Regions from separate parts of the Cupriavidus sp. GW823-FHT07B10 genome, predicted to be linked through region 2. Evidence: predicted binding sites of a transcription regulator. Region 2 holds the regulator's gene; each other region holds the start of a gene.
The links. Region 2 encodes sigma-54, which starts transcription at its own class of promoters, with help from an activator protein. Its sites were predicted from a motif close to TGGCANGNAANCTGCTTT; they were not measured.
Positions count from the first base shown of each region.

Region 1: AC1Q6V_RS09225 (ethanolamine ammonia-lyase subunit EutB) is a predicted target of sigma-54. The motif match lies at 5,027-5,044, and genes of this name have one in related genera.
Region 3: AC1Q6V_RS13835 (PQQ-dependent methanol/ethanol family dehydrogenase) is a predicted target of sigma-54. The motif match lies at 1,768-1,785, and genes of this name have one in related genera.

Region 1 covers NZ_JBXAGS010000003.1:313,099-322,494, reverse strand. The annotation lists gene AC1Q6V_RS09255 (lactate permease LctP family transporter) at 1-65, opposite strand, end outside; gene AC1Q6V_RS09250 (LutB/LldF family L-lactate oxidation iron-sulfur protein) at 160-1,605, opposite strand; gene AC1Q6V_RS09245 (LutC/YkgG family protein) at 1,602-2,303, opposite strand; gene AC1Q6V_RS09240 ((Fe-S)-binding protein) at 2,300-3,082, opposite strand; gene AC1Q6V_RS09235 (FadR/GntR family transcriptional regulator) at 3,209-3,934, shown strand; gene AC1Q6V_RS09230 (AI-2E family transporter) at 3,980-5,017, opposite strand; gene AC1Q6V_RS09225 (ethanolamine ammonia-lyase subunit EutB) at 5,222-6,604, shown strand; gene eutC (ethanolamine ammonia-lyase subunit EutC) at 6,615-7,400, shown strand; gene AC1Q6V_RS09215 (aminoacyl-tRNA deacylase) at 7,500-7,973, opposite strand; gene AC1Q6V_RS09210 (LysR family transcriptional regulator) at 8,056-8,985, opposite strand.
Region 2 covers NZ_JBXAGS010000001.1:372,955-382,350, forward strand. The annotation lists gene rapZ (RNase adapter RapZ) at 1-290, opposite strand, end outside; gene AC1Q6V_RS01870 (PsiF family protein) at 409-801, opposite strand; gene hprK (HPr(Ser) kinase/phosphatase) at 964-1,935, opposite strand; gene ptsN (PTS IIA-like nitrogen regulatory protein PtsN) at 2,017-2,472, opposite strand; gene hpf (ribosome hibernation-promoting factor, HPF/YfiA family) at 2,929-3,279, opposite strand; gene AC1Q6V_RS01890 (RNA polymerase factor sigma-54) at 3,328-4,809, opposite strand; gene lptB (LPS export ABC transporter ATP-binding protein) at 4,944-5,744, opposite strand; gene lptA (lipopolysaccharide transport periplasmic protein LptA) at 5,813-6,463, opposite strand; gene lptC (LPS export ABC transporter periplasmic protein LptC) at 6,531-7,160, opposite strand; gene AC1Q6V_RS01910 (KpsF/GutQ family sugar-phosphate isomerase) at 7,204-8,187, opposite strand; gene AC1Q6V_RS01915 (monovalent cation:proton antiporter family protein) at 8,329-9,396, shown strand, end outside.
Region 3 covers NZ_JBXAGS010000005.1:314,397-323,792, reverse strand. The annotation lists gene AC1Q6V_RS13845 (quinoprotein dehydrogenase-associated SoxYZ-like carrier) at 1-680, shown strand, start outside; gene AC1Q6V_RS13840 (quinoprotein relay system zinc metallohydrolase 1) at 677-1,648, shown strand; gene AC1Q6V_RS13835 (PQQ-dependent methanol/ethanol family dehydrogenase) at 1,850-3,592, shown strand; gene AC1Q6V_RS13830 (c-type cytochrome) at 3,689-4,012, shown strand; gene pqqE (pyrroloquinoline quinone biosynthesis protein PqqE) at 4,093-5,244, opposite strand; gene pqqD (pyrroloquinoline quinone biosynthesis peptide chaperone PqqD) at 5,216-5,488, opposite strand; gene pqqC (pyrroloquinoline-quinone synthase PqqC) at 5,485-6,195, opposite strand; gene pqqB (pyrroloquinoline quinone biosynthesis protein PqqB) at 6,192-7,109, opposite strand; gene pqqA (pyrroloquinoline quinone precursor peptide PqqA) at 7,250-7,324, opposite strand; gene AC1Q6V_RS13800 (alpha/beta fold hydrolase) at 7,417-8,376, shown strand; gene AC1Q6V_RS13795 (MBL fold metallo-hydrolase) at 8,376-9,338, shown strand; gene AC1Q6V_RS13790 (sigma-54-dependent Fis family transcriptional regulator) at 9,369-9,396, opposite strand, start outside.

The sequences.
Region 1 (9,396 bases), on a different contig from region 2:
GCTGCCGCCAGCGACGACAGCCACAGGCTGCCCAGCGGTGTATAGAGTTGGGTCCAGGGTTGCACGGTTTAGTCTCCTGCTTCGGTGGTGTTTCGGGAAATCTTTGTTTTGTTGGTGAACACAGCCGCGAGCGGTTCCGCTCGCGCCCGTGATGACGGATTACTCCGGCTGCCCCTTCTCCTTCAGCAAGTCCGCCAGGCTCTTCGCCGCCGGCTTCAGCGGCGTGCGGTGCTGCGTCCATCCCATCTGCTTCGACGGCGTCAGCGCGCGCAGCCGCGTGGCGGCCCAGCGGAACAGCCGGTACGTCGCCGGGTGCGAATACGCGCCGCTCCAGAAACGCCACACCAGGTGCTCGCCGCGGCTGTACTTGGCGCCTTGTCCGCGCAGCGGGTTGACGACCTGCTCTGCGGGATCACGGTTGGCCTCGGTGCGCAGGCGCACCAGCAATTGCGGAATCGGAATGCGCACCGGGCAAACTTCGCCGCAGGCGCCGCACAGGCTCGAGGCGGTGGCCAGGTCGGCGGTGGCGTCCAGCCCCAGCAGGTGCGGCGAGATGATCTTGCCGATGGGGCCGGGATAGGTCGTGCCGTAGGCGTGGCCGCCGATGCGCGTGTAGACCGGGCAGTGGTTCATGCATGCGCCGCAGCGGATGCATTGCAGCGTGGCGCGCAGCTGCGTGTCGGCATAGGCCTGGGTGCGGCCGTTGTCGAGCAGCACCAGGTGGACCTCGCGCGGGCCGTCGCGCTCGCCGGCGCGGCGCGGCCCGGAGATCAGGTTGAAGTAGGTGGTGATGGCCTGCCCGGTGGCCGAGCGCGTCAGCAGCGTGGACAGCGGCACGATATGCTCCAGCCGGGCCACGACCTTCTCCATGCCCATGATGGCGATATGCACGTCGGGCACGGTGGTGGAAAGCCGGCCGTTGCCTTCGTTCTCCACCAGCCACAGCGTGCCGGTGTCCGCGGCTGCGAAGTTCACGCCGGACAAGCCGATATCCGCTTCGACAAAGGCCTGGCGCAGCGCACGGCGGCCGGTCTGGATCAGCGCGTCGACATCCTCGGTATAGGGCGTGTCGGGGATATGCGCCTGGAACAGCTGCGCGATATCGCCCTTGGTCTTGTGGATCGCCGGCATCACGATATGCGAGGGCTTTTCGCCGGCCAGCTGGACGATGTACTCGCCCATGTCCGACTCGATGCAGTCCACGCCGCGCTCGGCCAGGTAATGGTTCAGCTCGATCTCCTCGCTGGCCATCGACTTGCCCTTGATCACGCGCTGCGCCTGCTTCGATGCCGCGATGCGGTGGATGATCGCGTTGGCTTCGTCGGCGTTCTCGGCCCAGTGCACCTGCACGCCGGCGGCGGTGAGCTTTGCCTCCAGCTGCACCAGCAGGTCCGGCAGGTTGGCCAGCGCGTGCTGGCGCACCGCCTCGCCCAGGTCGCGCAAGCGTTCCAGCTCATCCGCGTCGGGGAACTGCGCCAGGCGCTTGCCCTGCAGGAAGTCCATCGCGCCGCGGAAACTCTGGCGCAGCTTGGGATCGTCCAGCGCTTCGCGGGCGCGTGCCTTGAAGTCCTGCGGCGGAACAAAATTCAGTGCGTGCTGGCTCATTGCCCGGCCTCCGCAGTGTCGGTCTCGATCACGACCCACAGCCGGCGCGGACCATGCGCGCCGTAGGCCAGCGTCTGCTGGATGTCGGAGGTCTTGGAGGGGCCGGAGATCAGCACCAGGTTGGCCGGCATGCCTTCGGACCAGCGCTCGGTGCGCACGGCCATATGCAGGTCGGCGTGCAGCGTCGAGGCGCGCACCAGCGCGACATGCAGCGGCGGCACCAGCGACACCGTGCGTGGCGAGCCTGCATCGGGCGCGACCACCAGCGTGCCGGTGGCGGCAATGCCGGAGCGCGCCACGGTGAAGCCGGCATCGATGGTGTCGAACAGCTCCGCCTTCCACGCTTCGATCGGGCGGTCGTAGCCGATGGCTTCGATGTGGGCCGGCAAGGCGGCCGCCAGTGCGGCACCGGCCTGGCTGGCGGGATCAAGCAGCAGGCGCTTCACGCCGGCATTGGCCAGCTCAGTGGCCAGCAATGCCGGCCAGGCCGCTTCGCTGGCGCACCAGACCTCGGCATGCAGCCCTTGCAGTGCCGCCTGCATCGCGCCGGCCAGTTCGCCAACGGCTGGCGTGCCATGGCGGCGTGCCTCGAAATGGCCGTCGATGCGGCGGTCGAGTTCCGCGGTGCCTGGGGACGGTGCAGGCGCGGCGGCGCGCAGCCGGCCGAGCATGCGTTCGCGGGCGCCGGGCGTGCTCATGCGGCACCTCCGCTACGGCGCCACAGGAAGGTGGCCAGGTGCTCCACCTGCAGCGGGGCGCGGTCATGCGCCGCGGTATGGCCGATATTGAGCAGGCAGCCGCAGTCGGCCGAGACCAGCCGGTCGCAGCCGGTGGCGCAGGCCGAGGCCACCTTGTCGCGCACCATGGCGCCGGAGATATCGGGATGCTTGAGCGAGAAGGTGCCGCCGAAGCCGCAGCATTCTGATTCGCGTTCATGCTCCACGCGGGTCACGCCCGGCAGCGCGTCGACCAGGGCCACGCCGTGCTGGCGCGTACCCATTTCTCGACGGGCGCCGCACGAGGTATGCAGCACGATGCGCTCCTGCGCCTGGCCCGCCGCTGCGGCATCGCCAAAGTCCACCTTCAGCACATGCAGCAGGAATTCGCCCAGTTCATAGATGCGTCCGGCCAGTTCCAGTGCCTTGGGGCCGGCCACCGGATCGTCGGCAAAGAGCTGCCGCCAGTGGTGGCGCATCATGCCCGCGCATGAGCCCGATGGCACGATCACCGGCCAGGGCTGGCTGAACAGGTCGAGTTGGGCGCGCGCCACCGCACGGGCCGCGTCGGGGTTGCCGCTGCTGTAGGCGGGCTGGCCGCAGCAACTCTGGCCGCGCGGGAAGTGCACGGTGAGCCCTTCGCGTTCAAGCAACCGCACGGCGTCGAGGCCGGCCTGCGGCACGAACATGTCGACCAGGCAGGTGGCAAACAGGTAGGCCTGCGTGGGGGCAGGGCCGGTGGGGTACTGACGATCCTTCATGTCTCGCTCCGGACGTGCTGGGGTCGCACGTTTCGGCGCATAATTCCCGCTTCCGCGCGGCGGTACAAATTGGTTGGACCAATCTGCCCGACGACGCGCGCAAGCTCAGGAGCGAGGACACACGGCATGACGGCAGCGGCAGCAAGGCACGGGCGCACCCGCGGACGCGTGGAGTCGGTCATGCGCCGGATCGAGACCGCGCTGCTCGACGGCACTTGGCCGCCCGGCACGCGGCTGCCGGCCGAGCGGGTGCTGGCCGGGCAATACGAGGTGGCGCGCAACACCGTGCGCGAGGCGATCCAGCGCCTGGCCGCGCGCGGCCTGCTGCAGAGCCGGCGCGGTGCCGGGGTCTACGCCACCGACCAGCTGCGCGCCGGCATTGCCTCGCCCTGGGGCCAGCTGGTGGCCGACCACCCCGCGCTGCGCGACGACATCCTGGAGTTCCGCCGCGTGCTGGAGGGCGCGACCGCGTATTTTGCGGCGCTGCGCGCGGATGCCGCTGACGTGAAGCGGATCCGCGCCCTGATGGCCGAGCTGGAACGCGCGCGCGCCGCCGACGACAAGCAGGCAGAGGCCGATGCCGATGCGCAGCTGCACGACGCCATTGCCCAGGCCTCGCACAACACCATGTTCCTGCACCTGCATACCAGCGTGATCGGCATGCTGCGCGAGCACATCACCATCAATGGCACCGGCCTGCGCGAACAGGACGACGGCGCGTCAGACCTGTTGCTGCTGCAGCATCGCACGCTGTGCGATGCGATTTGCGCGCGCCGCCCGGAAGAGGCGCGCACCGCCATGCAGACCCATATCGACTTCGTGCGCAGCCGGGTGGAGCAGGACGGCGCCTGAGCAGGCATTGGTCCTACCACCGCCGCGGCGAGCCGGCTGCGGCACTCAGATCAGTCCGGCGCCGGCCAGCTCCCGCTTCAGGTAGGCATAGAAGATAGGTCCGGCGATCACGCCCGGGATGCCGAACAGCGTTTCCATCAACAGCATCACCATCAGCAGTTCCCACGCCGCGGCCTGGATGCGCGCACCGATGATGCGCGCGTTCAGGAAGTACTCCAGCTTGTGGATCACCACCAGGAACACCAGCGACGCCACCGCGATCGGCAGCGACACCGACAGCGAGGCCACCACGATGGCCGTATTGGAAATCAGGTTGCCCAGCACCGGCAGCAGCCCGGCAACGAAGGTGATCACCACCAGCGTCTTGGTCAGCGGCAGGTGCACACCAAAGAGCGGCAGCATCAGCAGCAGGTAGATCGCCGTCAGCACGGTGTTGATGGTGGAGATCTGGATCTGCGCGAAGATGAACTGCGAGAACGCCTGCTGCAGCGTGCGTGCGCGCGCCACCAGCGCCGCGGCCAGCGGCCGGCGATTGGGCCGAACCACCGCGCGGTACAGCGCCACCATCGCGCCGATCACCAGCCCGATCAGGATATGCACCAGCGTGCGCAGCACCTCGGCGCCCAGCTTCTGCGCCATCGCGGCATGCTCGCGCAGCGTCTCGATCAGCGTGTTGGCCAGCTCGTCCACGCCCTTGGGCAGCGCATCGCTAAGCCACGGCGGCATCTGCCCGCGCGAGCGGTCGATGATGTCGGCCACATGGTTGAGCAGCCCGTCCAGGGTATTGCCTTCGCCACTGACAAAGCGCACCAGCAGCCAGCCCGCCAGCGTCAGCCCCAGCAGGATCAGCGCCGACAGGATGGCCACGGCCAGGGCGTCGTGGCGCTGGTGCAGGCGCTGCAGGCGCGGCGCCAGCACGTCCACCAGCGAGTACAGCAGCAGGCCGGACAGCAATGCCGCCACCAGGTTGGCGTGGAGCACGGTCCACAGCGCCAGGGCGGTCAGCAGGTAGGCGACGGTGCCGACGCTGTACCACGCGGCCGGCAGCAGGCGCGGGGTGGCGGTCGGGTCTGGGTCTTTCATCGGGGTCTCCGGCATGCAATTTGCTCAAAATTTATTCTGGATTCTCGCCGATCCAGATGTTGTTCCTGAGTCAGGCCGTGTGCGCTGAGGCGATGTTGGCATCACGGCACACGCAAAGGCTGTCTATATTAGGGGGAATCGCGCCCGGCAAGGCGCCCGGCGCACCGCTGTCATCGTTTTCTCCAGAGTCCAGGAACGGAACGCATGGCCTACACCCACACCATCGGTACCCACCGCCACGTCTTTGCCGACCTGCGCACGCTACTGGCCCGGGCCAGCCCGGCGCGTTCCGGCGACGCGCTGGCGGGCGTTGCCGCGGCCAGCGAGCAGGAGCGGATGGCCGCGCGGCTGGCGCTGGCCGAGGTGCCGCTCAAGCAGTTCCTGACCGAGGCGCTGGTGCCGTACGAGGACGACGAGGTCACGCGCCTGATCCTGGACCGGCACGATGGCGCGGCCTTTGCCGCCATCGGCGCCACTACCGTGGGCGACCTGCGCAACTGGCTGCTGCTGCATGAAACCGACAGCGCCATGCTGGCGCGGGTGGCGCCGGGCATCACCCCGGAGATGGCCGCCGCGGTCAGCAAGCTGATGCGCAACCAGGACCTGGTGGCGGTGGCGCGCAAGTGCCAGGTGGTGACGCGCTTTCGCAGCACGGTGGGGCTGCCGGGCCGGCTCTCGGTGCGGCTGCAGCCCAACCACCCGACCGACGATCCCAAGGGCATTGCCGCGTCGATCATCGACGGGCTGCTCTATGGCTGCGGCGATGCCACCATCGGCGTCAACCCGGCTTCGGACAACCTGGGCGCCATTGTCTCGCTGCTGCGCATGATCGACGAGCTGCGCAGCCGCTTCGACATCCCCACGCAATCCTGCGTGCTGACCCACGTCACCAATACCCTGCGCGCGATCGGGCAGGGCGCGCCGGTGGATCTGGTGTTCCAGTCGGTGGCCGGCAGCGAGCGCGCCAATGCGGCCTTCGGCATCAGCCTGGCGCTGCTGGCCGAGGCGCACGACGCCGCGCAGGCGCTGGCGCGCGGCACCGTTGGCGACAACCTGATGTACTTCGAGACCGGGCAGGGCAGCGCGCTGTCGGCCAATGCGCACCACGGCGTCGACCAGCAGACCATGGAGGCGCGCGCCTACGCGGTGGCGCGCGCGTTCGCGCCGCTGCTGGTCAATACGGTGGTGGGCTTTATCGGTCCCGAATACCTGTACGACGGCAAGCAGATCATCCGCGCCGGTCTGGAAGACCACTTCTGCGGCAAGCTGATGGGGGTGCCGATGGGCTGCGACGTCTGCTACACCAACCATGCCGAGGCCGACCAGGACGACATGGACACGCTGCTGACGCTGTTCGGCGTGGCCGGAATCAATTTCATCATGGGCGTGCCCGGCGCCGACGACATCATGCTCAACTACCAGAGCACTTCGTTCCACGATGCGCTGTACCTGCGCGAGGTGCTGGGGCTGCGCCCCGCGCCGGAGTTCGAGGCCTGGCTGCAGCGCATGGGCATTGCCGATGCCAGCGGCAGGCTGCTCGAGCCCGCCGCGCGCCAGCCGCTGCTGCAGATGGCCCACAGCCTGTAAGGTACAGCCGATGACGGCCAGACGCCCGCCTCCCGCCGATTCTGCCAACACCGATGCCGATCCCTGGCAACGCCTGCGCCAGTTCACGCGCGCGCGTGTAGCGCTGGGCCGTACCGGCCACAGCCAGACCACCGATGCGGTGCTGGCCTTCGGGCTGGCCCATGCGCAGGCGCGCGATGCGGTGCACCTGCCGCTGGACGTGGGCGCGGTCACCGCGGCGCTGGATGCGGCGGGGGTGCCGAACCTTGCCGTGCACAGCGCCGCGCCGGACCGCGCGCACTACCTGCGGCGCCCAGACCTGGGCCGGCGCCTGGACGATGCCAGCCGCGCGCGGCTGGCCGCGGCACGCCCTGGCGAGGCGCCCGATGTGGTGTTCGTGGTTGCCGACGGTCTGTCCGCGCTGGCCACGCAGACGCACGCGCTGCCGTTGCTCGATGCCACCCGCCCGCGCCTGCCGCTGACATGGCGCATCGGCCCGGTGGTGGTGGCCGAGCAGTCGCGCGTGGCGTTGGGCGACGAGATCGGCGAGCTGCTGGGCGCGCGCCAGGTGGTGATGCTGATCGGCGAACGGCCGGGCCTGAGTTCGCCCGACAGCCTTGGCATCTACCTGACCCATGCGCCGCGCACGGGCCGCACCGATGCCGAGCGCAACTGCATCTCCAACGTGCGCCCCGAAGGCCTGCCGTATGCGCAGGCCGCCGACCGGCTGGCCTTCCTGCTGCGCGGCGCGGCGGCTTTGGGCCGCTCGGGCGTGGACCTGAAGGACGACAGCGTGCCGGCGTTGCCTGAAGGCTGAAGCGTCTCCCTCGCTCACCCGCCCGCCAGCAGCAAAACGGCCACCACGCGGGTTAGCAACCCGCGTGGCGGCCGTCCAGTGGCCAATAAAAGGCGCCGCTTACATCATGCGGCGCGAAAACTGCCCGTGCCCAGCGTCCGACATCAACTTCGAGAACTGCTCGCCGCTCATGTGCACCAGTTCCTGGTGGTCGCCGCCTTCGAAATACACGTCGGGCTGCGCCATCAGGCTGTCGTCCACATAGGTCTGCATGCCGTAGGCCATCGCCACCGGCGGGATCGCGCCGAGGTCGCAATCCTTGAAGATCTCGCGGATCTCGTCCTCATGCGCCAGCACCAGGTTGCGCCCGGTCTGTTCGCAGATGGCGGCCATGTGCAGATGGTGGCTTGAAGGAATCACGGCAGCCACATAGCCGCGGTCATCCTCCAGCAACAGCGTCTTGGCCAGCCGGTCCCCGGGAACATGCGCTGCCTCGGCAGTGGCCATGCTGCTGAGGGTATAAGGGTGGCGGATGATGTCGTACTGGGTGTTCTTGCTGCTCAGGCAGCTTGCAAGCGTGCTAGCCAGGGCCATGGTAGCTCCTCAGGTGCGGATGCGCCGACGGTTATCCTTGTGCTCCTACTATAGTCCGTGGCGACCGCTGCCGGAGGCACCGCTAGCGGTGCAGCCGCGGCCACACTGCCTGCAGTTCGGTCTTCAGGAAGTTCAGCAGGTAGCGCGTCGCCAGCGTCTGGTAGCGGTTGGGCATGGTCAGCATGTAGAGCTTGCTGCCGAACACGCTGATGCGGTAGTCGCACAGCAGCGGCACCAGGGCGCCGCTGTCCAGTTCCGCGCCGATCGCATAGATCGGGAAGATGCCGATGCCCAGGCCCGCCAGCACCGCCTCTTTCAGGAAGGCAAAGTTCTCGGAGGTGAGCGTTGGCTCCAGCACCACCTGCTCACGGATCTCACCGCCGTCGCCGCCGCCACTGTGCCGGATGCCCGTTGCCTTGAGCTTCTGCCCCTCGGGCGACGCGCACACGAACGCATGCCCCTGCAGCTCGGACAGCGCTTGCGGCGCCAGGTGGCCGGCCAGGTAGGCTGGCGACGCGCACACGATCCAGTCGACTTCGCCGATCTCGGTGGCGACCACTGAATCCGGCGGGGTGGAGATGATGCGCAGGGCCACTTCGACGTCCTCGGACACCAGGTTGTGCACACGGTTGTCGAAGACCACGTCGAGCGTGATGTCGGGATAGCGCTGCTTGAACAGCACCAGCAGCGGCGACAGCAGTGAATGGCCCAGGCCAGTAGGCACCGAGAGCCGCACATGGCCCTTCAGGCTCTTGCCCATATTGCTGATCAGCGCATTGGCGGCGGCTACCTCGCCCAGGATGTTGCGGCCGTGCTCGTACAAGCCGGCACCGACCGGAGTCGGCTCGACATGGCGCGTGGTCCGGCGCAGCAGCTGCACGCCCAGCTCTTCTTCGAGCGCCTTGAGCCGGTAGCTGACATTGGCGCGCGTCATCTTGAGCTTGCGCGCGGCCGCGCTCAGGTTGCCCGCATCGACGATGTCGACGAACAGGCGCAGGGCGTTCAGGTCCATGGGGTGATCAACGAAAGAGGGGGGCGATTACGGCCCCCGTATATTGCCATGCTCTTGGCGGCGTCCCGCGGCATAGCACCGCGGGGTGCGCATCAATGCTCGTGATGCAGGTATCTGGTCTGGCGCGGCATTGCTGCAGGATCACCACCACCAGCACCGCCAGCAACTGGCCGCCGATCAGCGTGGGGGAAGGCCGGGCGGAAGCCCGCCGGTCTGGGGCGTGAACTGGCGCGCACGGCGGCGCATTTGCCATCGAAGCGTAGCCGATCCGCCGGACCTGCCCACCCCTTGATCGTGCTGCGATGCAGCATGGACCGGCCGGGTCGACGCAGCCATCGGGGTTTGCGCGCGATTGTCCATGTGGCTGGACACTGAATCTGGCTGCGGCCCGTCTGGCGCCCAAACGCAACA
Region 2 (9,396 bases):
GAGTAGCGCTGCACCAGTGCGTCGGTGCTGGCGGTCAGGAACACCACCTCGACCTGGTGCTCAGCGGCCAGCGCGCGCACGGTGTCGGGCAACTGGTCGAGCGACTCGCGGCTGCGGATGTCAGTGGCGACGCCCAGGTGCGTATAGCCCTGGCTGTCGAGATAGCGGGTCAGTTCCGGGATGAACTGAGCCGGCAGGTTGTCCACGCAGTAGTAGCCTGCGTCTTCGAGCACGTTCAGTGCGACGGACTTGCCGGAACCGGATATGCCGGTGATGAGGATGATGCGCATAGCAACTGAAGCATAGCATCACGTGATGAAGGCGTCATGACACCACGCGCAAAAGCAAACATGGCGAACCTCGCGGTTCGCCATGCTTTTGTCGTCAGCTTGCGGCGCTGGTTGCGGCTCAGGCTGCCTTGGACAGGCATTCCTTCATGTAGGCCTTGTATTCGTCGCCCTTCTTGCCCTTGCCCGACTTGCTGCAGGAGGCCATTTTCTCCTGCTGGGTCTTGGACGCGCCCTTGGACAGGCATTCCTTCATGAACGCCTTGCGTTCGTCGCCCTTCTTGCCGGCGGCTTGCGTATTGCAGGCCTTCATCTTGTCCTGCTGGGCGTTGGCTGCGGGCTTGTCCGGGGTAGCCGGGGTGGCGGGCGTGGCAGGCATGGCCGGCGTTGCCGGTGCGGTGGCCGCCGGCTTGGCTGGCGTCGCGGGGGTTGCCGGCGTGGCGGTGGTCTGTGCAAAAGCGCTGGCGGCGATCATCGGGGTGACCAGCGCGCACATCGCGATCAATTTCTTCATGCTTGCTCTCCTGGGTGTGGAAAACTTCATGGCCGCGCGCCATTGCCGGCGTTGCAGCTTCCGTAACGGGCGCGATGCCCATTACAGCACAAAACGGAGCATGCCTGAAGAACGTTGACGTTCTGCGTCAACGCCGTTGTAAGCAAATGAAAACGCCGGCGCTCAGAGCAAGCGGCCCTGGCCGCGCGATACTGCATCGGCCTGCATCGCGGCGCGCTGCCGGTCCATGAAGTCGCGCAGCGTATCGATGCCGCGCAGGCGCAGGATGGTGTTGCGCACCGCGGCCTCGACCAGCACGGCCAGGTTGCGCCCGGCCGCCACCTGGATCTTGACCATGTGGATCGGCAGGCCCAGCACGTCGAGGTATTGCGAATCGAGCGGCAGCCGCTCGAACTCGCCGTCATTGCGACGCACCAACTGCACCACCAGCTTGATCTTCATCTTCCGGCGCACCGCGGTCTCACCGAAGATGGTCTTGATGTCGAGCAGGCCCAGACCGCGTACTTCAAGCAGGTTCTGCAGCAGCGGCGGGCAGCGGCCTTCAATGAAATCCGGCCCCAGGCGCACGAAGTCCACGGCATCATCGGCCACCAGCCCGTGGCCGCGCGAGATCAGTTCCAGGCCCAGTTCGCTCTTGCCCAGGCCCGATTCGCCCATGATCAGCACGCCCATGCCCAGGATGTCGAGGAATACCCCGTGCATGGTCACGCGCGGCGCGGAGATACGCGACAGGTACAGGCGCAGGTGGTCGATCACCGCGGCCGACGACACCGGCGTGGTGAACAGCGGCGTGGACGAGCGCGTGCAGCGCAGTTCCAGGTCGGGCGGCGGCTCCATGCCGTCGGCGATCACCAGGAAGGGCGGCTCCAGCAGGATCAGCTCGCCCATCTGGCGCTTGCGGGTCTCGTCGTCCAACCGCTGGTAATAAGTGATCTCGGGCTTGCCGAGCACCTGGATGCGGTTGGGGTGGATCAGGTTCAGGTGGCCCACCAGGTCGGCGGCGGAGGTGGCTTCGCGGGCGAACTCCACATCGAAGGCGCGATCCGCACCTTCCAGGCCGGCCACCCACGAGAGTTTGATGTCGGCTGCGTTGTCGTCGAAGATGGACTGGGAGGTGACGCCGGTGAGTTCCATGCGGTATGACTGGTGGGGCGGTTTGCGAAGCGCCTTGGCGCCTGCCCGGTCTGGTGCCGGCCCGCTTGAGGGATCAGGGGATCAGGGATGCCATGCGATCAGCAACTGATGGACGGCATCGGGCGTGGGCAGCGTGGCCAGCCCTTCACGCATGTCGCGGTCGGAAAGCAGTTGCGCGATTTCGGACAGGATTTCCAGGTGCTGCTGCGTAGCCTGTTCGGGCACCAGCAGGAAGATCAGCAGCGATACCGGCTTGCCATCGGGCGATTCGAACGGAATTGGTTCGGCCAGGCGCATGAACGCGGCCAGCGGCTGCTTCAGGCCCTTGATGCGGCCGTGCGGGATTGCCACGCCGGCGCCCAGGCCGGTGGATCCAAGCGACTCGCGCGCGAACAGGTTGTCCGTCACGATGGCGCGCGCCACACCATGGTTGTTCTCGAAGAGGAGCCCGGCCTGCTCGAACACACGCTTCTTGCTGGTGACGCTGACGTCGAGGGTGATGTTGCCGGGTGGCAGCAATTTGGCCAAACGATTCATGGGCGATGCGCAGGATTTCAGTTAGCGGGCGGACCGTTCCGCCGGGCAGTGGGCTGGCTCCGGCCTGCCGTTGGCCTGGCCGGAGGCGTCCGGCCCATTATAGAGCAGCGACTACTCCCGCATTGTGCAGCGCAACGGGGCAAGCCGGTGCAGAAAGATACATGGTGATGCAATGGTGCCTCCGCGGCGGGGAGCCGGTGCACCGGTGCGGGGCACGGCCAGGATTCCCTCTCTTTGTATGGCGCAGCATACACCTTGGCGCAGCGCTTGCGAACACCCTTGCTCATTCGGGTGAAAAGCATCGGCTCCGGCGCCACAGCCGGGCCGCGCCGCCAGTGCGGGCGCGGCATGCCGGCGGCAACCGGGAACGCGAGGGCGCAAAAAAGCCGCGCTTCTTGGCGCGGCTTGCCTGTTCAATCCTGATTCAGCAGCCCGCTGCGGGGCTGCCGGGCACGGTCATTGCTGCATTTGCGCTGCGGCCATCTGGTACTTGACCGCTTCGCGGTCGTGGCCTTGCACGCGATCCTTGTAGCGGATCACCTGACGGTCCAGCTTGTCGACGAGTGCGTCGATCGCTGCATACAGGTCTTCGTGATGCGCTTCGACAAAGATGTCCTTGCCCTTGAGATGTAGATTGATTTCCGCGTACTGACGCCGGTCCTTTTCCTTATGGTTGTCGACAGAGAGCAGCACACTAACGCCAATGACTTGATCGAAATGCCTGACGATTCGCTCCAGCTTCGTTTCCACGTACTCACGCAGAGGGGGCGTGATGTCCAGGTGGTGTCCACTGATCTTGAAGTTCATAGCGCTTCTCCTTCTGAAAGAGCCTCACCAGGCAGGCGGTGGGCTCGGCTACAAAGACTTGCGGAGATTGACTGCGGGGATCTTCAGGGCTTCGCGATACTTGGCAACGGTGCGGCGTGCGACAACGAAGCCTTGTTCGCCCAGCAGTTCGGCAATGCGACTGTCGGAAAGGGGATTCCTCGGGTCTTCGGCTCCTATCAGTTGCTTGATCAAGGCGCGGATGGCCGTTGACGAAGCCGCGCCACCGGTTTCGGTGGACACGTGGCTGCCGAAGAAGTACTTCAGTTCGAAAGTACCCATCGGCGTTGCCATATATTTATTGGTCGTCACCCGGGAGATGGTTGACTCGTGTAAACCCAGTGTATCGGCAATCTCCCGCAAAACCAAGGGGCGCATGGCGATTTCGCCGTGGCTGAAAAAGTTCTTTTGACGCTCGACAATGGCCTGCGAGACACGCAGGATTGTGTCGAACCTCTGCTGGATGTTCTTGATCAGCCAGCGCGCCTCCTGCAGCTTCTGCTGCAGCCCGGCGGTGCCGGACTCACCCTTTGCGCCACGCAGGATTTGCGCATACATGTCATTGATGCGCAGCCTCGGCATCACATCCGGATTGAGCTGCGCGATCCAGCCGCCGCCACCCTTGCGCACGAACACGTCCGGCACCACGAAGTCCGCCTCCGGGCGGCTGTATGCATGGCCGGGGTAGGGCGCCAGCGAGCGGATCAGTTCGTGTGCGGACTTCAGCGCCGCTTCATCCACCTGCAGCGCCTTCTTCAGCCGCGTGTAGTCGCGTACTGCGAGCAACTCCAGGTGGTTGGTCACGATGTTCAGGGCCAGTTCGCGCTGCGGGTGCGTCAGGCGCCGCAACTGCAGGGCCAGGCACTCGGCGGCGTTGCGCGCGCCCACGCCGGGCGGGTCGAAGCTCTGCAGCAGCGTGAGGATGGCGTGGACCTCCTCGATCTCGAACTCGAGTTCTTCCGGCAACTCCGTGCAGATCTCCTCAAGCGATGCGCTCAGGTAGCCATCGTCGTCGAGCGATTCGATCAGGAAGATGGCCAGGCCCTTGTCGCGCGCCGAGATCTTCAGCGGCGTGAGCTGTTCCATCAGGTACTCGCGCAGCGTTGGCTCGGCTTCGCGCAGCTGCATCGGCGTTTTTTCGTCCTCGTCGCCCTGGGGGCGGCGGGCAAAGTCGTCCAGGCTCCAGTCGCTGCTGCCATAGTCGTCGCCGTTGCCGCTGTCGCCATAGCTGTCGTCGTCAGCCGCGCCGTCGGCGCGGGCCTCGCCATTGCCCTGCGGCTCTGCCGGCGCGGGCGCCGGTGCGCTCTGCAGGTTGACCGAGCCGTCGGCCGCCACGCGCAGCGGGCTTTCGATCCAGTCGTTCTCGCGTTCGAGCAGAGGGTTTTCCGTCAGTGCCTGTTCGACCTCTTGCTGCAGTTCCAGCGTGGAAAGCTGCAGCAGCCGGATCGACTGCTGCAGTTGCGGGGTCAGGGCCAGATGCTGGGAAAGGCGGAGCTGTAGCGACGGTTTCATGCGACCTATTCTATGCGCATCTTTCCGTTGTTGGAACGGAAATTGCTATCGCTTATGCGGTCTGATCGCTGCTGGCTGTGGCAGGCCCACGTGCGCCCGCGAATAGGCCTGCCGCTCCATGGCAGGCCGCTGCATCACATGCGGAAGTTCTCGCCCAGGTAGACGCGCCGCACTGCGTCATTGGCGATGATTTCCTCGGGCTGGCCCGCGGCCAGCACCGTGCCTTCGCTGATGATGTAGGCGTGGTCGCAGATGCCGAGCGTCTCGCGCACGTTGTGGTCGGTGATCAGCACGCCGATATTGCGTGCCTTGAGGAAGCTGACGATGCGCTGGATCTCGCCCACGGCGATCGGGTCCACGCCGGCGAAGGGTTCGTCCAGCAGGATGAAGCGCGGCGACGACGCCAGCGCGCGCGCGATTTCCACGCGGCGGCGCTCGCCGCCCGACAGCGACAGCGCCGGGTTGTTGCGCAGGTGCGCGATCTGCAGGTCGTCGAGCAGCGAATCCAGGCGGCGCTCGATCTCGGCCTTGGGCAGGGGCTTGCCGTTGCTCACCTGCAGCTCCAGCACCGCGCGGATGTTCTCTTCGACGTTGAGCTTGCGGAATACCGAGGCTTCCTGCGGCAGGTACGACAGCCCCATGCGCGCGCGCTCGTGGATCGGCAGGCCGCTGATGTGGTCGCCGTCGAGCACGATATCCCCTTCGTCCAGCGCCACCAGGCCCACGATCATGTAGAAGGAGGTGGTCTTGCCCGCGCCGTTGGGCCCGAGCAGGCCGACCACCTCGCCGCTCTTCACGTCGAGCGAGACGTCCTTGACCACCGTGCGCGAGCCATAGCGTTTCTTCAGGTGGCGCACGACCAGCGTGCTGCCGCCGGCAAGGACGGTGGAGGCTTCGACGGAAGGCTTGTCGGCGATGGTTGCGGTATCGGTCATTGGCACAGTCTGGCGTTCAGGCGTTTCTGGCGCCGGCCGCATGCGATGCACGCAGCCGGCGCCAGGCGTCAGGGTTTGTTGGCAGGCGCGGGCGCCGGCTTCAGGTCCAGCGGCGAGCCGCCGCTGCCCGTGGCGCCGGCCTTCTGGTCCTGGCGCGGCGACAGCACCGCGCGCACGCGGCCGGACGGATTGGCGGCCGCGGCATCGCCGCTACCGCCGCCGGCAGCCGTGTAGAACTCCTTGCGGCTGTCGTAGGTCAGCACCGCGCCGCGGATCTCGTCGACCTGCTTGGCGCCCTGCAGGCGCGCCATGCGGGCATTGCCGATCAGCTTGGAGTACTCCTGCTTGCCGTCGTACTCGATGCGGTCGCCCCAGCCGTCGATGTATTCGTCGACGCCTTCGCGCTTCTGCCGGATGTAGGCCTGCTTGCCCGGCTTGGCGGTGGCCACCGCGAACTGGTAGCCCTCGGGATCGGTGCGCAGTTCGGCGGCGTCGGACTTCAGGATCATGGTGCCCTTGGTCAGCACCACATTGCCGGTCAGCGTATAGATCTGCTTGACGTCGTCATAGCTGGCGTTGTCCGCCTCCAGCACCATCGGCTTGTCGCGGTCCGCGCGCTCGGCCAGGGCGGGCTGGGCCAGCAGGCCGAAGGCCATGGCCAGGGCGAGCAGGGCCGGGGCGGTGCGTCGACGGGACGATGTCGTCAGGGAAGCAGTCATGTTGGCAGGGTTGCTTGAGGGCGTCTGGGTACGTTGGTGCGGGTTGGTGCGGCCCCCGGGCCGGGGCTCAGGACCCCGGCGCGCGGCCAGGGGTCGGCCCGGTGATGATGGTGCCGCGTACATTGCCGAGCAATTGTACTTCGCGCGTGACGTTGTTGAAGATCAGGCCGTTGGCGGTCATCACCGACGGGCCGCGCGTCAGCTTGACCGGCTTGTCGGTCTTGACGATGTCGTCATTGACCAGCAGCTGGAAATAACTGGATGCGGCGGTCAGCTGCGGGTCCTTGGACACGTCCACGCCCTGCTGGCGCATGACGAAGCCGTTGCCGTACAGGTCGATCACCGAACCCTCGGCGTTCATGCGGCCCATATCGGCGCGGGCGGTGACCGGCGGGCGGTCCGGCTCATACGCGCGCATGGCGGGCCGGGTCACCTCGTAGGTCTGGTCATCCTCGAAATGGACCATGCGCTCGCCGGTAAAGCGGATTTTGGTGCTGCCGTCCGGCGCCAGCTCAGTGGCCGAGAAGCGGTCCATGAAGTAGTCGGGCTCATGCTTCTTGGCGCTTTGCGCGGCCGGGTCTTCCTTGGGGGAGTTGATCTGGACCAGCCAGAACGTGCTGCCCGCCACGAAGGCCATCAGCAGCAGCGGCAGCAGCCGCATGACGATGCCGCTGAGGGAGGCGAGGAGTGCCTGCATGGTGTCCTTGGCGTTGTGCCGGTTGTGCCGGGCCCGCGCCCGCTCAGATGACCTTGGCGCGGGTCAGGTCGTGGATATGCAGCGCGCCGGTCAGGCGGCCGTCGTCATCCACCACCAGCAGCTGGTTGATGCGGTTGGCCTCCATCACCTGCACCGCTTCGACGGCGAGCTGGTTCTCGTTGACCACGTGCGGGTTGCGGTGCATGACGTCGCCGATGGGAACGGTCTTCCAGTCGCGCGGGGTTTCCAGAAGGCGGCGCAGGTCGCCGTCGGTGAAGACGCCGATGGCGTGTCCGTCCGGGTCCACCACGGCGGTCATGGCCATGCCCTTGCGGGTGATTTCCATCAGCGCCTGGGCCAGCGGGGTGTTTTCACGCACCTCGGGCACGGCGTTGCCGGTGCGCATCACGTCGCGCACATGGGTCAGCAGCTTGCGCCCGAGCGCGCCGCCGGGGTGCGAGCGCGCGAAGTCTTCCTCGCCAAAGCCGCGCGCATCGAGAACCGCCACTGCCAGCGCATCGCCCAGCGCCAGCGCCGCGGTGGTGCTGGCCGTCGGCGCCAGGTTCAGCGGGCAGGCTTCTTTCTCGACCGCCGCGTCCAGGTGGACGTCGGCCAGCTTGGCCAGGTTGGAGTCGGGGTTGCCGGTGACCGAGATCAGCCGCGCGCCGATGCGCTTGACGATCGGGATGATCGACAGCAGCTCGCCGGTCTCGCCCGAATTGGAGAAGGCGATCAGCACGTCGTCGCGCGTGACCATGCCCAGGTCGCCGTGGCTGGCTTCGGCCGGGTGCACGAAGAACGCCGGCGTGCCGGTAGAGGCCAGCGTGGCCGCGACCTTGCGCCCGATATGGCCGGACTTGCCGATGCCCGAGACGACCACGCGCCCGGTGCATTGCAGGATCAGCAGCACGGCACGGGCAAAGTCGCCGTTCAGGCGTCCGGAAAGTGCGGAAACCGCATCGGCTTCGGTCTGGAGAGTGTCGCGGGCGAGCCTGAGTGCTCGATCCGCATCGAAATTGGCTATCATGGCGACGAAGTATACCAACGAATGCGATGGCGCCTGGCCCGACCCATGGCGCACGTCGTGCTTGCCGTGCTCGCCGTATTTTGCCGGCAGGGTGCCCGTGCCGGGTCGGACGTGCGCCTGGCCGGTCACCCAGACCGCCTGATGCATTCTCCGCTGGAACTGACCCTGGTGCTGCTGGCCGCCGCCGTCTTCGGCGTGGTCGCATTCCGCATGCTGCAGCTGCCGCCGATGCTCGGCTACCTGGCCGTCGGCATCCTGATCGGCCCCCATGCGCTGGGGCTGGCCAGCGACACCGCGCAGACCAAGTACCTGGCCGAATTCGGCGTGGTCTTCCTGATGTTCTCGATCGGGCTGGAGTTCAACCTGACCAAGCTGCGCTCGATGAAGCGGCTGGTGTTCGGCCTGGGCGGCTCGCAGGTGGTGCTGTCGATGCTGGCGGTGGTGCCGGCCAGCTGGGCTTTCAACTGGCTGTTCCCGCTGTCCTGGCAGGCGTCGGTGGCGCTGGGCGGGGCGCTGGCGATGTCTTCCACCGCGATCGTCTCCAAGATGCTGTCCGAGCGCATGGAGCTTGAGAGCGAGCAGGGCCGCAATATCATCAGCATCCTGCTGTTCCAGGATCTGGCGGTGGTGCCGCTGCTGATCGTGATCCCGGCGCTGTCGCGCGATCCGGGCGACCTGATGGTGGCGCTGGGCCTGGCCACGGTCAAGATCGTGGTGGCCCTGGGCGTCATCTTCTTCCTGGGCCAGCGCCTGATGAGCCGCTGGTTCCACGTGGTGGCGGCGCGCCGCTCGCAGGAACTGTTCATGCTGAACCTGCTGCTGGTGACGCTGGGCATGGCGGCGCTGACCGAGCGGCTGGGCCTGTCGATGGCGCTGGGCGCCTTCATGGCGGGCATGCTGATCTCCGAGACGCCCTACCGCCACCAGGTGGAAGAGGACATCAAGCCGTTCCGCGACGTGCTGCTGGGACTGTTCTTCGTCACCATCGGCATGCTGCTCAATATCCGAGTGGTGCTCGACCACGTATGGCTGGTGCTGGCGCTGCTGGTGGTGCCGGTGCTGTTCAAGCTGGTGCTGATCGCGCTGCTGGCGCGGGTCTTCGGCTCGCGCCAGGGGGTGGCGATCCGCACCGGGCTGGGGCTGGCGCAGGCCGGCGAATTCGGTTTCGTGCTGCTGAACCAGATCGACGGCCTGAACCTGGTCGACCCG
Region 3 (9,396 bases), on a different contig from region 2:
CGCCGCAATGGGCCTGGATCCACAAGGAGCTGCTGCAGTCTGGCCCGGTGGTGTTCGACAGCCGCGTCAGGGTGACCGGGCCGGCGTTTGCGGAAGACCCCATGCGCGTGCCGATCGCCTTCGATGCCTCGGCGCTGGGCGAAGTGGATCGCATCGTGGTGGCGGTCGACCGCAACCCGATCCGCGAGGTGCTGGCGTTCGAACCGCTGCGGGTGCGCCCGTCGCTGTCGTTCCGCTTCAAGCTGGAACAGGCTTCGCCGGTGCGGGTGGCGGCGCGCACGCGCGATGGCACCTGGCATGTCGGCAGCGTGCTGGTCGATGCCGGCGGCGGGGGCTGTACGGTGCCCGGCGCCACCCGCCGCGACGGCAGCTGGAGCCGCACGCTCAATCGCGTGGACGCGCGTGTGTTCCCGGGCTTCGGCGGGGCCGCGGCACGCGTGCGGCTGCGCGTGATGCATCCGATGGATACCGGACTGGCAGCGGGCATCCCGGCGTTCCACATCGAGACCCTGGTTCTTGCCGACGCGGCCCGGCAGCCGCTGCTGCGCCTGACGCTGCATGAGCCGGTTGCCGAGAATCCGATCTTCTCCTTCGACCTGCGCGATGCCGTGCCGCCGGGCATGACGGTGGCCGGCCACGACAACAACGGCAACCGCATCGCGGCGCGGGTGTCACCATGAAGCGGCGATTGCTACTGTGGTTGCTGCTATGCCTGGCGGGCCAGCCCGTGCCGCCGGCATTCGCCCAGGAGGCTGCGCTGCAGCCTCCTGACTATCGTCTGGCCCCGCGCGAGATCGCCGCGGGCGTGTGGCTGCTGGAAGGCGCCAATGCCGACTTCGCGCCCGGCAACGGCTGCAACATCATCAATACGGCGTTCATCGACACCGGCGACGGCGTAGTGGTCATCAACACCGGCCCGTCGCGGCTGTATGGCGAGCAGCAGCGCAAGGCGATTGCATCGGTCACGGCCGCCCCGGTGCGGCTGGTGCTGAACCTGAACCTGCATCCCGACTATTTCTTCGGCAACCAGGCCTATGCCGATGTGGGCGGCAGCGCCCTGGCCGGCACCATCGACGGGGCGCGGCGCGAGGGCGCCGCTTATGCCGACAACCTCTACCGCCTGTGCGGCGACTGGATGCGCGGCACCGAGCCCGTGCCGGCTGCGCACGCGCTGGCGCCGGGCCGGCTCACGATCGGGCGCCATACGCTGGAGCTGGTGCGCCTGGACGGCCATACCGGCGACGACCTGGTGGTGCTGGACCACAGCGCGGGCGTGGTCTTTGCCGGCGGGCTGGTGTTCCGGCAACGCATTCCGACCACGCCGCACGCGGATATCGGCCGCTGGCTGGCCAGCCTGGGCCGGCTGCAGGCGCTGCTGGCCGACAGCGGGGCGCGCGTGCTGGTCCCCAGCCACGGGCCAGTGCCTGCGGCCGGCGGCGGCGCTGAGGCCATCGCGCAGACGCGCGGCTACCTGCAATGGCTGGACACGCGCCTGCGCGAGGCCGCGGCGCAGGGGCGCGACCTGGCCGAGGTCATGGCGATGCCGGTGCCGCAGCCCTACGCGCACTGGGCCGCGATGCCCGCGGAGTACCTGCGCAACGTCGGCCATCTCTACCCGGCGCGTGAAGAAGCCGCGCTTGGCCACTGACGCCGGCCAGCCGAGGCGGGCTGTTCAGTTCTGGAGCAACTGCAACGCAGTGTTGCGCGCTGGCACGGCCGTCATCACGCAACCGGGCCGCAACCGGCGTGCTGGTGCGGGGATGCGACTGGCATGGGAATTGCCAAAGGCGTGTCTGGTGGGTGGCGCAGTGGCGCACCTGGGAAACCCAAAACAAGAGAGGAGATGGCAATGAGGACGTTACGAGTAGTGATGGCGGTTGCGGCTGCCGCGGCCAGTCTGGCCGCGCAGGCGGCTGTGACCGATGCCATGATCGAGAACGACGCAAAGAGCCCCGGCGATGTGTTGTCGTGGGGCATGGGCCCGCAAGGCCAGCGCTATTCCACGCTGTCGCGCATCAATACGAAGAACGTCGGGCAGCTGGTGCCGGCGTGGTCGTTCTCGTTTGGCGGCGAGAAGCAGCGCGGGCAGGAATCGCAGCCGCTGATCCATGACGGCAAGATGTTCGTGACGGCCTCGTATTCGCGCATCTATGCGCTGGACCTGAAGACCGGGCGCAAGCTCTGGAAGTATGAGCACCGGCTGCCCGAAGGCATCATGCCGTGCTGCGACGTGGTGAACCGCGGTGCGGCACTCTACGACAACCTGGTGATCTTCGGCACGCTCGATGCGCAGCTGGTGGCGCTGGACCAGAAGACCGGCAAGGTGGTGTGGAAGGAGAAGCTGGAGGACTACGCCGCCGGCTATTCGTACACGGCGGCGCCCATGATCGTCAAGGGCATGGTGCTGACCGGCATCTCGGGCGGCGAGTTCGGCGTGGTGGGCCGGGTCGACGCACGCGATGCCAAGACCGGGCAGCTGGTGTGGTCGCGGCCGGTGGTCGAAGGCCATATGGGCTACAAGTACGACAAGGACGGCAACAAGACCGAGAACGGCGTGACCGGCACCGCCAACGCAAGCTGGCCGGGCGAGACCTGGAAGACCGGCGGCGCCGCCACCTGGCTGGGCGGCACCTACGATCCGGCCACCGGGCTGGTGTACTTCGGCACCGGCAATCCGGGGCCGTGGAACAGCCATATCCGCAAGGGCGACAACCTCTACTCGGCCTCGACGGTGGCGCTGGATCCCGCCACCGGCAAGATCGCCTGGCACTACCAGAACACCCCGAACGACGGCTGGGATTTCGATGGCGTCAATGAGTTCGTGACCTTCGACCTGGACGGCAAGCGCATGGGCGGCAAGGCCGACCGCAATGGCTTCTTCTACGTCAACGACGCGGCCAGCGGCAAGCTGGTCAACGCCTTCCCCTTCGTCAGGAAGATCACCTGGGCCACCGGCATCGACCTGAAGAGCGGCCGCCCCAACTACATCGCCGAAGGCCGCCCCGGCGACCCCGCCGCCGGCAGCGACGAGAAGAAGGGCAAGTCCGTGTTTGCCGCGCCGGGCTTCCTTGGCGGCAAGAACCAGCAGCCGATGGCCTACAGCCCGCAGACCGGCCTGTTCTACGTGCCCGCCAACGAGTGGGGCATGGATATCTGGAACGAGCCCATCAGCTACAAGAAGGGCGCTGCCTTCCTGGGCGCGGGTTTCACCATCCGTCCGCTGAACGAGGACTATATCGGCACGCTGCGGGCCATCAACCCCAAGAGCGGCAAGATCATGTGGGAGGTCAAGAACAGCGCGCCGCTGTGGGGCGGGGTGATGACCACCGCCGGCGGGCTGGTGTTCTGGGGCACGCCGGAAGGCTACCTGAAGGCGGCCGACGCCAGGACCGGCAAGGAGCTGTGGCAGTTCCAGACCGGCAGCGGCGTGGTGGCGCCCCCGGTCACCTGGGAAGAGAACGGCGAGCAGTACGTGGCGGTGGTGTCCGGCTGGGGCGGCGCGGTGCCGCTGTGGGGCGGCGAGGTGGCCAAGCGCGTGAACTTCCTGGAGCAGGGCGGCTCGGTGTGGGTGTTCAAGCTGCACAAGAGCTGAGCTGGCGGGAGATGACACTGCCAGGCGCCCGCATCGCATCATGGGTGCGATGCGGGCGCCGGGCGCGGGTGCAACAGGATGAAACGGGACTCAGGTATGAAGAAGGAATGGATGGCGCTGGCGGTGGCTTCGGCGCTGCTGCCGGGCGCGGCGCTGGCCGGCACGGCCGCCGACATGCAGGCCCTGGCCGACAAGAGCGGCTGCTTTTCCTGCCATGGCATGCAGTCAAAGCTGGTGGGCCCGGGGTTTGCCGAGGTGGCTGCCAAGTACAAGGGCGACAGCCAGGCGGCGGAGCGGCTGGCAAAGAAGATCCGCGAAGGCGGCAAGGGCGCGTGGGGGCGGATTCCGATGCCGCCGCATGGCAGCCTTGCGGAGGACGATGCGAAGAAACTGGCGGAGTGGGTGTTGAGTGCCAGCTGAGGCCGGCGACTGTCTTGACGATGCCGGCATGCCGGCAAGGAACCCCGGCTGGCGCCTGCCATGCCGGGGTTTTTCCTTTCTTAGCGCTGGCCGCTGCTCAGCCGCAGCGAGTTGCCATCGCTGCGAAATACCATCGCTTGCTCGCGCGCCTGCGCCACGGCCAGCCGGCCCTGCAGCACGATCTCGCTGACCTTGTCGTGCGCGCCGGAGCGCTCGCACACGGGGTCCGTGGCGGTGGCGTCGCCGGTGACCAGGAACGCCTGGCAGCGGCAGCCGCCGTAGTCCTGCTCGCGCTGGTCGCAGGAACGGCAGGGTTCCTGCATCCACTGCGTGCCGCGGAAACGGCGGAAGGCATCGCTTTCGGTCCAGATCTCGCGCAGCCCCTGCGTGGCGACATTGGGCAGCGCCAGGCCCGGCAGCATGCGCGCCGCGTGGCAGGGCAGCGCGGTGCCGTCCGGCGCCACGCCAAGGAAGGTGGTGCCCCAGCCGTTCATGCACTTCTTGGGCCGCGCCTCGAAGTAATCAGGCACGACGAACAGGATCTGGCATTGCCTGCCGATGCGCGCGCGGTACTGCCGGACCACGGCCTCGGCCTCGCGCAGCTGCTCATGGGTGGGCAGCAGCGCCAGCCGGTTCTCCCAGGCCCAGCCGTAGTACTGCGTGTTGGCCAGTTCCAGGTATTCGGCGCCCATCTGCAGGGCCATCTCGATGATGGTGCCGACATGCGGCAGGTTATGCCGGTGCAGCACGCAGTTCATCACCATCGGATAGCCGTGCGCCTTGATCATGCGCGCCACGCGCTGCTTCAGGTCGAAGGTGCGGGTGCTGGACAGGAAGTCGTTGAGCTCGCGGGTGGAGTCCTGGAACGACAGCTGGATATGGTCCAGGCCGGCGTCGCGCAGGGCGGCAAGGCGGGCGTCGGTCAGGCCCACGCCCGAGGTGATGAGGTTGGTGTAGAAGCCCAGGCCATGCGCATGCCTGACCAGTACTTCAAGGTCCTTGCGCAGCAGTGGTTCGCCGCCGGACAGCCCGAGCTGCACCGCGCCCAGCGCCCGCGCCTGGCTGAACACGTCGCACCATTGCACGGTGCTCAGCTCGGCCGTATGCCGGGCATAGTCCACCGGGTTGGAGCAGAAGGCGCAATGCAGCGGGCAGCGGTAGGTCAGCTCGGCCAGCAGCCACAGCGGCGGGCCGGGCGCGGCCTCAGACCAGCCAGCCGCGTTCGATCGCATGTTTGACAAAGGCATGTACCTCCGGGGCGATTCCCTGCACGCCAAACGCGGCCTGCAGGTCGTCGATCAGCATGTCCAGCGTGTGGCTGCCGTCGCAGCGCTGCAGGATCGCGGCGGCGCTGTCGTTGAGGGTGACCATGCCTTCCGGGTACAGCAGCACCCAGCTTTGCTGGGAGGCTTCCCATTGCAGGCGAAAGGTCCGGTGCAGGGTCGGTCTGGCGAGGTCTTGCGTGCTGGCTGTCATGGGTTGGCTTGCTGGATGGCGTCGAGCATCGACCAGAGCACGTCGAGCTTGAACTGCAGGATGTCGAGGGCGCGCTGCTGTTGCGCCGCGCTGCGGAAATGGCCCAGCGTCACGCGCAGGCCATGGTCCACGTCGCGCTGCGCGAGCGGAATGCGAGAGCGGAAGTAGTCCAGCCCGGCGGCCTCGATCCACGGGTAATGCGTGGGCCAGCCGGCCAGGCGTTCCTTGTGGATTGCGGGCGCGAACATCTCCGTCAGCGACGAGCACACGGCTTCCTGCCACGGTGCGCGGCGCGCAAAGTTGACGTAGGCATCGACGGCAAAGCGCACCCCGGGCAGCACGTGCCGGTGGCTCAGCAGTGCTTCGCGCTCCAGGCCCACCGCCTGGCCCAGGCGCAGCCAGGCCTCGATGCCGCCGGGCTGGGTGTCGGTGCCGTCGTGGTCAAGGATGCGCACCACCCACTCGCGGCGGGTGTCGCGCTCGGGGCAATTGGACAGGATGGCGGCGTCCTTCAGCGGGATGTTGTCCTGATAGTAGAAGCGGTTGGCCACCCATGCGCGGATCTGCGCGGGCGAACACTGGCCTGCCGCCATGCGCTGGTTGAAGGGATGGTGGATGTGGTAGCCGCTTTCCATGGCGCGCAGGCGGGCCTCGAACTCGGCCTCGGCCCAGGCGATGGGGGGGATGGGGAGGATGGCAGTTGTCATAGGGCGATTTCCATGCCGTCGTACGCCACCTCGATGCCATGCCGCGCCAGCTCTGCGCGCTCGGGCGAGTCTTCCACCAGCACCGGGTTGGTATTGTTGATATGGATAAGAATCTTGCGGCTGGCGGGCAGCCGCTCCAGGACCTCGATCATGCCGCCGGGTCCCGACAGGGCCAGGTGGCCCATGTCGGCGGCGCTCTTGCCCGAGAAGCCAGGCGCCTGCATCTCGTCGTCGCGCCAGAAGGTGCCGTCGACCAGCACGATGTCGGCGCTGTGCAGCTCGGCAAAGACGTGGTCGTCGATGCGGCCCAGGCCGGGCGCATAGAAGGCGCTGCGGCCGCTGCGGCGGTCTTCGATGCGCAGGCCGATGTTGTCGCCCGCGCGCGGCGCGTGGCGGTTGGGCGAGTAGGGCGGGGCCTTGCTCTCCAGCGGTATCGCCGTCAGTGTCAGGCCGTCCAGCGGCGGGACTGAAAACGCGGTGCCGTCGCAGGGCAGGGCATGCGTCCGCAGTCCGCAGTAGTGCGACAGGATGCGCGTCAGCGGGAAGGCGGCGCCCAGGTCGTCCAGCACGGCGGCGGTGGCATAGAGCGGCAGCGCCTGGCGGTGTTCGCGCAGCATCAGCAGGCCGGTGACGTGGTCGATCTGCGCATCCATCAGCACGACCGCGGCGATGGCGGTGTCGCGCGGCGCGCGCGCGGGCTGCAGCGCGGGTGCCTGGCGCAGCTGCTGCAGGATATCGGGCGAGGCATTGACCAGGATGGCATCAGGCCCGTCGCCCGTCAGCGCGATCGAGGATTGCGTGCGCGGCGTGGCGCGCACCGTGCCGCGGCGCACGCCGTCGCAGTTGTGGCAGTTGCAGTTCCACTGCGGAAAGCCGCCGCCGGCGGCCGACCCCAGTACCCGGATGCTTGTCATGGCGTGAGCGCTTGGTGTTGGGTCATGGCTTCACGGGGCAGGCGCCAGGCCTGGCGTCTGCCTGCGTTGGTTGTGCTTGCGGTCCGCGGCTTGCCTGTCGGCGCAGCGCCGGTCGCAGGCGCCGCGGCACCGCGGCACCCTCAGCGGTTGGCGATGTACATCGTGATTTCAAAGCCAAGCCGCAGCTCGGTGTAGGCGGGGGTGGTCCAGCGCATGTCTCTCTCCTTGGGTGGCATGGTTAGTGAATATCGTTGTGCAGCGGCGCCTGGCTGCCGCCCGACTGCCGCATCCCTTCAAGGCAACATCCATGCCCGACGCATCAACGATTTCTGCCGGCTTTTCCGACGCGGCCACCACCTTCCACCTGCGTACGCCCGATGCCCAGCGCGTGCATGTGCGGCTGGCCGGCGCCGCGGACGGCGAGCCGTGGCTGGTGCTGCATGGCGGGCCGGGCAGCGGCTGCTCTGCCGCCATGGCGCAGTGGTTCGACCCGCGGCGGCACCGCGTGGTGATGCCGGACCAGCGCGGCGCCGGCCGCTCCAGGCCGGCCGGCTGCCTGCGCCGCAATACCGTGGGCGCGCTGCTGGCCGACCTGGAGCAGCTGCGCCGCGCGCTGGGCATCGAGCGCTGGGGCGTGGTGGGCGGATCATGGGGTGCAGCACTTGCCCTGGCGTACGCGGCGCAATGCCCGCACGCCGTGGCGGCGCTGGTCCTGCGCGGCTCCTTCCTGACCGGCCGCGACGATGTGCTCGCGCTGTTTTCACCGCGCCATGGGGGCCGCCGCATGCTGCATTGCGTCAAGGCATGGGGCGAGCGCTTGCCCGATGCGCGCGCGCGGCTGCTCACTGTGTCACGGCTGTTGCAAAGTGGTACGCCTGTTCAAAAACGGGACACTGCCGCGGCGTGGCAGGCGAGCGAACAGGCGTGGTTGGGTCTTTCCCCTGCGTCGCATTCGCGCCGGCAGCGGCGGCCTGAGCGCATGGCCGCGGTGAACAAATACCGGATCCAGGCGCACTACCTGCGCAACCGGGCCGGACTGGGCAAGCCGGCCCTGCTCAGCGCGGCGCGGGTCATCGGCGCGCATGGCCTGCCGGTGACGCTGCTGCATGGCCGCGCCGACAAGGTCTGCCGTCCCGCCAACGCGCTGCGCCTGCAGGCCGCCATGCCGGGCGCAAGGCTGGCCTGGGTGGACGGCGGACACCTGGCGGCAGGGGCCATGCGCGACGCCCTGGTGGCCGCGATCCGCGCCGCGGGCTGGCAGCGGTGATGCCCACGACGCGGCGCGGCTTTCTTGGCGCCACGCTTGCGCTGGCCATGAACGGCTGGCGCCCGGCGGCCGCTGCCGGCACGCGGGTCACGCTGGAGCGGCTGCAGCCAGGCGTGTACGTGGCCCGCGCCGGCAATGCCGAAGTGGCGCGCGCCAACGCCGCCGAAGTGGTGCCGACCCTGGTCCACCTGAGCGGTGCGGGCGTGCTGGTGGTGGACCCCGGGCCGCAGGCGGCGTGGGGCGGTGCGCTGCTCGGCGCCATCCGGGCGCTGACGCCGCAGCCCGTGCGTTGGGTGGTCAACACGCATGCCCACCCGGAGAACGTGCTGGCCAATGCCGCGTTCGCACGGCTGCGGCCCCGGCCCGTGTTCCTCGCCTCCGCCGCCACGGCTGCGCTGATGCGGCAACGCTGCGCGGCCTGCCTGGCCCGCATGGCGACGCTGCTCGGGAACGGTGCCATGCGCGGCGCCGTGATCGTGTTGCCGCAGCCCGCGCTGCAGCCCGATGGCTGGCTGCACACCGGCGCTACCGCCTGGCAGGTGCAGGTTTATGCGAATGCGCACAGTGCCTCGGATACGGTGCTGTACGCGCCGCAGCTGCAGCTGCTGTGTGCGGGTGGCCTGGCTTACCGCGAGCGCGTGCCGGAGATGCACGAGGCCTCGCTGCAGGGGTGGCGCCGTGCGCTGCGGCGGCTGCAGGAGCTGCCGGCGCGCACGGTGGTGGGCACCGCGGCGGGCACGCCCGCCCAGACGCTGGCGCCGACGCTGGCTTACCTGGATGCGCTGGCGCACGGAATCGGCGCCGCGCTGGCCGCGGGCAGCGATGCCTCGCGCGCCAATGACGCCGTGGCGGCGGTGCCGTTCCGGCACTGGCGCCATTTCCAGCCGCGCCACCCGCTGAACGTGCAGCGCGCCTGGCGCGAGCTGGAAGACCTGTGGATGCAGGGCGAGCCGCTGGCCTGAGCGCGGGGCTGCCCTGGTGCGTGGCCCGAATCAGCCGGCCTGGTGGGGCAGCCCGCGG